Regions from separate parts of the Paenibacillus sp. FSL P4-0113 genome, predicted to be linked through region 1. Evidence: riboswitches for the same ligand, from Rfam matches in the RefSeq annotation. Region 1 holds a riboswitch; each other region holds the start of a gene.
What was found. Region 1 has a riboswitch for cobalamin ahead of MKX46_RS22470 (ABC transporter substrate-binding protein). Riboswitches for the same ligand answer to the same signal wherever they lie in the genome.
Positions count from the first base shown of each region.

Region 1 (2,271 bases):
CCTACCAACATTCCCAGTAACACTCGTGGCAATCTGACCTTCAAAATAATCTGCTCCGAGGATGTATTCCAATCCGGTGTAAACGTATCGCCTAACCACGGTAGGTGGTTAACCAGAATGCCCGTGATTTGGCTGACCGGAAGCTTGGCCGAGCCGATGCCAAGACAGAGCAGCAGCGTCAGCAACAGCAGGACAAGACCTGTCCCTCCAAAGCCGATCAGTTTACGGTTCATTTGAAAATTTCAGGATACACGCCCTTGGCCACTTCCTTGAGACCTTCCGTTACGCGTGGACCCGGACGACTGATCAAATTATCATCCACGGCAAATACCCGGTTGTGGCGAACAGCCGATATTTGATCCCATCCACTGCGAGCTTTAATGATATCACCGAGCGTCTGGCCCGTTTTGTCGTCCTTGACACTTTTGCTGTACAAAATCACGTCAGGGTTCGCAGCAATAATATTTTCCTCACTGATTTGGTACCACCCCTTCTGCGTGGCACCTACATTTTCGCCGCCCGCCAACGTAATCAGCTCGTCCATAAACTCGCCTTTACCCACTGTCCAGCCTGGTGAAAACTCGACGTATACCCGCAGCTTCTGCCCTTTACCGATATTTTTAATTCCTTCTTTTACTTCTGCTACATCTGCTCTCATCTTGTCAGTCACCGCTCTTGCTTCTCTCTGATGATCGGTGATTTTCCCATACAATTCGATGTTAGCCATGACATCTTCCACTGTCTTCGGTTCCGTTTTAAAAATCATAATTCCCATGTCGCGCAGCTTGGTCGTAGCCTGTTCACTAAGTGATATCCCTGCAAAAACGACTTCCGGGTTCGCAGCAATGATCGCCTCTTCGTTCGGTTTCATAATACCGCCCACTTTAGGCTTTTTCGTAGCTGCTTCCGGGTAATCAGAGTAGTCGGAGACGCCGACAATTTCCTTATCCAGCCCAATGGCGAACAACGCCTCGGTTTCTGCCGGGGAGACGGAAACGATTTTATCCGGCGCTTTTTTGAATGTAAATTCCTGTCCTGTTGCATCTTTAACTGTGAGCGGGTAAACCGTTTTGCCCGGAGGCTCTTGTGCGTTTACTGCCTGTCCCGGCTGCTGTGAAGAAGCCTGACCCTCTTTATTTTCTGCATTTTTTCCATTAGCGCCACATGCACTCAGCACAACTGCCAAAATCAGAGCCAATAGACCTGTTGTCCACACCTTTATTTTTTTTCCTGCCATGATTTGCACCCCTTCATAAATAAATCGTTAAGAGCGTTACTTGAACATCATCAGATATCTTCTAAATCTAGCCTTCTTTTCCTATCAAAAACCCCCGCATCCTCATATCAGGACACAGGGGTCACGTTAGCGCAGATCGTGCGCAGGCGGCAGCTTCTTTCCGCATGGACAGTCACTGCGAACACGTCATCCTTTCCTCGAAGGATTATGGTGACAGGCGGACGGGCAGGTATCCTGACTTATGGTAAAATACATGTCCTGAAATTCTTTCATATGCTTAGTAACATATAAAGAGGACTAACGGGCATGTTTCCATTTACAGTGGCGGGACCGCGCCGGATTCACACCGACTTCCCTTTTAACAGCGCAGGGAGGGAAACCATAGTTTCATCACGCTGCGCCGACCTCGTCTGCTGGATATTTGATGTAGTGGTAGTCAAGCCGTTCTTTTACTTGATGATTATAGGTTAAAATGAGGCGGCTTACAACCCAAACAGCCTCTTTATCCGCTGGTGTCTAACCTAATGAGGAAGCATTTCCGCTATGTAATTGTGCGGTCCTGCCAGCCTCAATTGAATCCTTAATGCTTCTCCCGGCTTCGGATTCAGACTCCAAAAATCATGGCCCGGTATCAGCATGCAAGCTAGCTGACGAATTACGCCACCATGCGTAACGACCAAAACAGAGGGCGACGTAGCAGTCAAATCCATGGGTTGAACTTCCATAGCAACACGCCATTCATACAGAGAGTCAAGAAATTTGCGCAGACGATTTACAAAATCTGTCCAAGACTCTCCACCAGGTGGGGTGATCCGTTGCGGCTCATCAATCCAAGCCCGATACAACGACACATCCTTGAGCATGTCATACGTTTTTCCATCCCACTCGCCAAAATGAAGCTCTCGCAGACATGGTTCCATCATAGGAGGCATAGTAGATAGGGAACGCCCAGACGTCAACTCTGATTCCGGCACAATGATCTGCAAGGTCTGGCGACATCGCATTAAGTCGCTGCAATAGATTCGAGCAAAGGA
Region 1 covers NZ_JBBPAZ010000001.1:5,140,087-5,142,357, reverse strand. Annotated here, with positions in the region: gene MKX46_RS22475 (FecCD family ABC transporter permease) at 1-233, opposite strand, end outside; gene MKX46_RS22470 (ABC transporter substrate-binding protein) at 230-1,237, opposite strand; cobalamin riboswitch at 1,445-1,636, opposite strand; gene MKX46_RS22465 (histidine phosphatase family protein) at 1,759-2,271, opposite strand, start outside.

Region 2 (2,271 bases), 2.0 Mb from region 1:
GCTCCAGCCTGCGACGCATCCAGCGACCACGGCTCCGCTTCCGTGCGGAGCCGCTGATGCGGCTTGAGCGCCTGCTCGGTCGCATCCAGCGTGTATTTGCGCTGATATCCGCGCGGAGTCACGATCAAGCCGTCATACACCGTCGTCGAGGAATTGCCGATGATTACAGTCGTCAGCATCCCGATATCATGGTTCAGCATATCTTCCAGCGTCGTTACAATAACTTGCTGACGTTCACGATAAGCACTCTTCACCAGCCCGACCGGAGTTTTCGGATCGCGGTAACGAAGCAAAATGGACTGTGTCTCCACAATTTGGCGGGTACGCCGACCACTGCGCGGGTTGTATAATGCAATCACAAAATCGGCCGAAGCCGCTGCTTCTACGCGCTTCACAATCGTTTCCCACGGGGTCAGATGATCACTCAGACTGATCGTGCAAGCATCATGCATAACCGGCGCCCCCAGCAACGAAGCACAGGACTGAATAGCCGAGATCCCCGGTACGACTTCTACCTCAACCCCGTCCTCGCGTCGCCAGCCTTTTTGCATCAACACTTCGTACACCAGCCCTGCCATGCCATAGACTCCTGCATCTCCACTGGAAATGACGGCTACCTTCTTGCCCATCTCTGCTTGGCGAACCGCCTCCTGCGCACGGCTCACTTCCTCTGTCATCCCTGTACGTACAATCTCCTGTCCGTTCAACAACGGACGGATCAAATCAACGTAGGTATTGTAGCCGATAATGACCTCACTTTCGGCCAGCGCATCCAGCGCCCGTTTTGTGATATGTTCCATATCTCCTGGTCCAAATCCAATCACCAGCAATTTTCCTAATGGGTTCATCGTGCTCCTCCTATTCATCCTTTTCAGGGCAGCTATGCTATCTATTCCAATGATTTATGGACATCCTGTAACTCAAAAAAACCCCATCCTACCCGGATGGGGTTTCTATGTACGTATCTCTCATCAGACGAACAAACAGCGTAAGAAGACACGATTTGTCTTCCTCCAGCCTGCCGTTGTTTTCCATCTGTCTGTTTACGCTTCAAACGCTGCTGCACGTTCATATCCACGCAAACCTCTAGCCAACATGGAAAAAGCAACGTGTGCCTGATTTCCTGATTTCGTACACCCATCCTCTCCGCGAAGGTTAACGGTGCATACAGATCAAGGTAGGTCTCCTGGCTTGGCATCAACAGATTCTTTCGTCTTCCCCGTTTTTCACGAGTGACCATTTAAAAAAATCCTCTTCCTTACAGTGGCGGGACCGCTCGGGATTTGCACCCGATTCCCTGTTACCCTTTGCTCAACCGCAAAGGCACCTTGTCTGTCCGCTATTTGATTATGGGTCTTATCATAACCTTGCCTCAATCAGTTGTGCAAGCACGAAAAACGCTTTATTTCAAGTTCTCTGCTTTATTTTTTAACATATGTAGCAATTCATCCGGGTCCGCAGAGATACTTAATAACGCTGGATGCTCAGCCCCGGTAAACCCTTCTTGCACGCTATGACGCACCATTTCTACTAACGGGTCAAAATATCCATTCACATTCAGCAGCCCAATGGGCTTGCGATGAATGCCAATTTGCGCCCAGCACAATACCTCGAACAGCTCCTCGAAGGTTCCCAAGCCACCCGGAAGGGCGATAAACGCATCGGCCATCTCGCTCATTGCCGCTTTACGCTCATGCATGCTTGCTACCTCAATAAATTCGGTAACTCCCCGATGAATGATCTCTGCATCAAATAATAGGGTGGGCATAATGCCAGTGACCTGACCGTTACCCGCCAGCATTCCATTCGCCACCTCTCCCATCAGCCCCCTGCTAGAGCCACCATAGATCAGACGAATATGATGGCGAGCCATGGCTTCCCCCAGCTTGCCTGCAGCCTCAACATATACCGATGAATGTCCAGGTCTGGACCCGGCAAATACACAAATAGAATTCATTAACGTCTCAGCTCCTGTCCTAAGTAGCATCGAAACTTATTCATTATATTAGATAAACATTTTCGCTATAACAACAATCTTTGTCGATGCATGTCCAACAAAAAAAGATAAAGACCTCGTAGGCCCTTATCTTTATTTTACTCTGTATCCCGAAATATAAGTTCATTTTTTAGCATCTGCATTTATAATTTTGATCTCATTTCAATGACCATTCACGATCTTCAGACCACAGCCATGCACCGAATCGTTATGTTCAAAATATTTGCCCAGCTCCACCATCATCGCGCCCATGCGCTCTTCGGTTGGAAACACGA
Region 2 covers NZ_JBBPAZ010000001.1:3,178,471-3,180,741, forward strand. Annotated here, with positions in the region: gene cobJ (precorrin-3B C(17)-methyltransferase) at 1-848, opposite strand, end outside; cobalamin riboswitch at 1,160-1,345, opposite strand; gene MKX46_RS13550 (LOG family protein) at 1,403-1,957, opposite strand; gene MKX46_RS13555 (uroporphyrinogen-III synthase) at 2,159-2,271, opposite strand, start outside.
Region 2: it holds a riboswitch for cobalamin, as region 1 does, so the genes downstream of both, cobJ (precorrin-3B C(17)-methyltransferase) here and MKX46_RS22470 (ABC transporter substrate-binding protein) in region 1, are expected to answer to the same signal.

Region 3 (2,271 bases), 1.7 Mb from region 1:
TTAGAAATAAATAAAGATAGCCGGAGAGAGGACGTATGCCTCTTTTCCGGCTGTTTGGCATGGGGTTATCCAGATAGTATATCCCCTTGCTGTCTGGGGATATATAGATAAACTGCGGAATGAAATGGGTAGCTCTAATTTGGTGCGTTTTCCAGTTTACTTACTAGAAGAATTTGCTAGAGCAGCGGGCGATATCATGGTATAATTTACCTTATGGATTTTGAATAGTGGTGGATGTTTTCGGACCACGGTGCAGCTTCCCGAAAGGGGGTGAAGCCGATGGTCAACCTTGTGTCGTGCTACGATGTGTTGCGTTGGATGGTTACGTTACTAAGCCTGGCGTTTAGTATTCGTAAACTTTATCGCTGGCTACGTCGAAAATTTCGGAACAAGCGAAAACCCACCGCGTAATTAGGTTGGCCCCTAACGGTGGGTTTCGTTTGCATTGACATTTAGTTATGCAGCGCGCCGTGGTGGTGATCCACAGCCTTTCAAGTCCTAAGAGTCTTTGCCGTTGGCGCGGCGAAGACTCTTTTTAGTATACGGACACGGTGGTTTACTCTATACCTAATTTTAACACTTCAATTGCGTGCACGCAATTGGAGGTTATGTCTTGTTTCTACCTTATCGTTCAAATTTAAATTATTGTGCAGCCTTTATTGACAAGCCTGTGACAACAAAATAAGATCGTAATGAAAAGAAATAAAGGAAGAAAACAGGTGTGAGCCGGACAACTCTATGTATGGGGTTTCGTAGAGACGATGTACATAGTTGTTGAGCATGTTCACTTAAAAGGGAAGTTCGGTTGATTCCGACACGGGCCCGCCACTGTATACAGGCATCAGCAGGATACTGCTGGAGCTTTCAGAACAGCCACTGGAATTGTGAAGAACCGGGAAGGCCTGAAAGATACGCCTGGAGTCAGGAGACCTGCCTGTTTTGACATCACTGTCAGACCCACGGGATGCTGGGGAGGTGGTTAGGCGTGCTGCATACGGAATGTCTGAAACCGATCTGATCCCTTCTATGTTTTTGGAGTTGGCTTCGAGGTGAGTTCTGACATTTTATATTGAAGGCATTTCTGACTGCTAATTAAGTGGTCTGGAATGCTTTTTTCGCGTTTTGCGTTAGTTTTATGCGGTTTTACAAGATAGAGGGGGATTCATCGAATGATTAGCAATCGTAGCAGGCGTTCATGGTTGATATGTACAGGGGTGATGCTGCTGGCAGTTATGGCTCTTTCGGGATGTGCCAGCAATAGGACGTCGGATAGCTCCGGCAAGGGTGAAAACGCGTCAGCACAACAAACAGCGACAGATAAAAAGCTGGTAATGGCGTATACATGGAAACCGTCAGGCGTTGACCCGCATGGAGATAATAGCTGGGATGTGATGCGATCCGGTGCAGGTGAGACACTGGTACGTTTGAATGAAAAGCTGGAGCCTGTCGCTTGGCTGGCAAAGGAGTGGAAGCAGGATAGCCCTACAGTTTGGACGTTCAGCTTGCAGGATAAAGTCACTTTTCATAATGGAAAAGGTATGGATGCAGCAAGTGTAAAAGCGTCTTTGTTACGCTCTATTGAGAAAAGCCATCTGGCGAAGGATTTACTGAATGTGAAGTCCATTGATGTAAGCGGCCCGCTGGCCTTGAAGATCACGACAAACCAGCCGAATGCGGCGTTGGTGTCTAATCTAGCTGATCCATCGACGATTGTACTGGATGTGGCATCGATGAAAGATGAACAGAGTTACCCAGCGATGACAGGCGCCTTTAAAATCAAAGCGTTCAACAAGGACCAATCGTTGGTCGTAGAGCGTTATGACGGATACTGGGGCGAGAAGGCACGATTGGCTGAAGCGACGATGAAGTTCATTACGGACGGGAATTCGCGCCTGATGGCACTGCAATCCGGTGAGGTGGACGTAGCGACGGATATTCCGGTTGATAACGCAGAGGTACTGAAAAAGAACGACAGGCTACAAGTGCTGTCGGCTCCGTCCTTGCGCACCCATATGATCGTGTACAATATGGAATCGCCAGTATTCAAGGATGCGGCGAACCGTAAGGTGGTGGACAGCCTGATTCCACGCGCATCGATTGTGAGCGCCGTCATGAGGGGCTTCGGTACGGAGGCAAGCAGCCCGTTCCCGAGCATTCTTCCCTTCGGTAAAGTTGAGCGTAAAGCGCTGGACGGAACGGCAGAGCAACTGTTGACGAAGGATGGCTGGCAGAAGGACGCCCAAGGGACATGGACTAAGCAAGGCAAGCCGT
Region 3 covers NZ_JBBPAZ010000001.1:3,424,634-3,426,904, reverse strand. Annotated here, with positions in the region: cobalamin riboswitch at 755-952, shown strand; gene MKX46_RS14640 (ABC transporter substrate-binding protein) at 1,170-2,271, shown strand, end outside.
Region 3: it holds a riboswitch for cobalamin, as region 1 does, so the genes downstream of both, MKX46_RS14640 (ABC transporter substrate-binding protein) here and MKX46_RS22470 (ABC transporter substrate-binding protein) in region 1, are expected to answer to the same signal.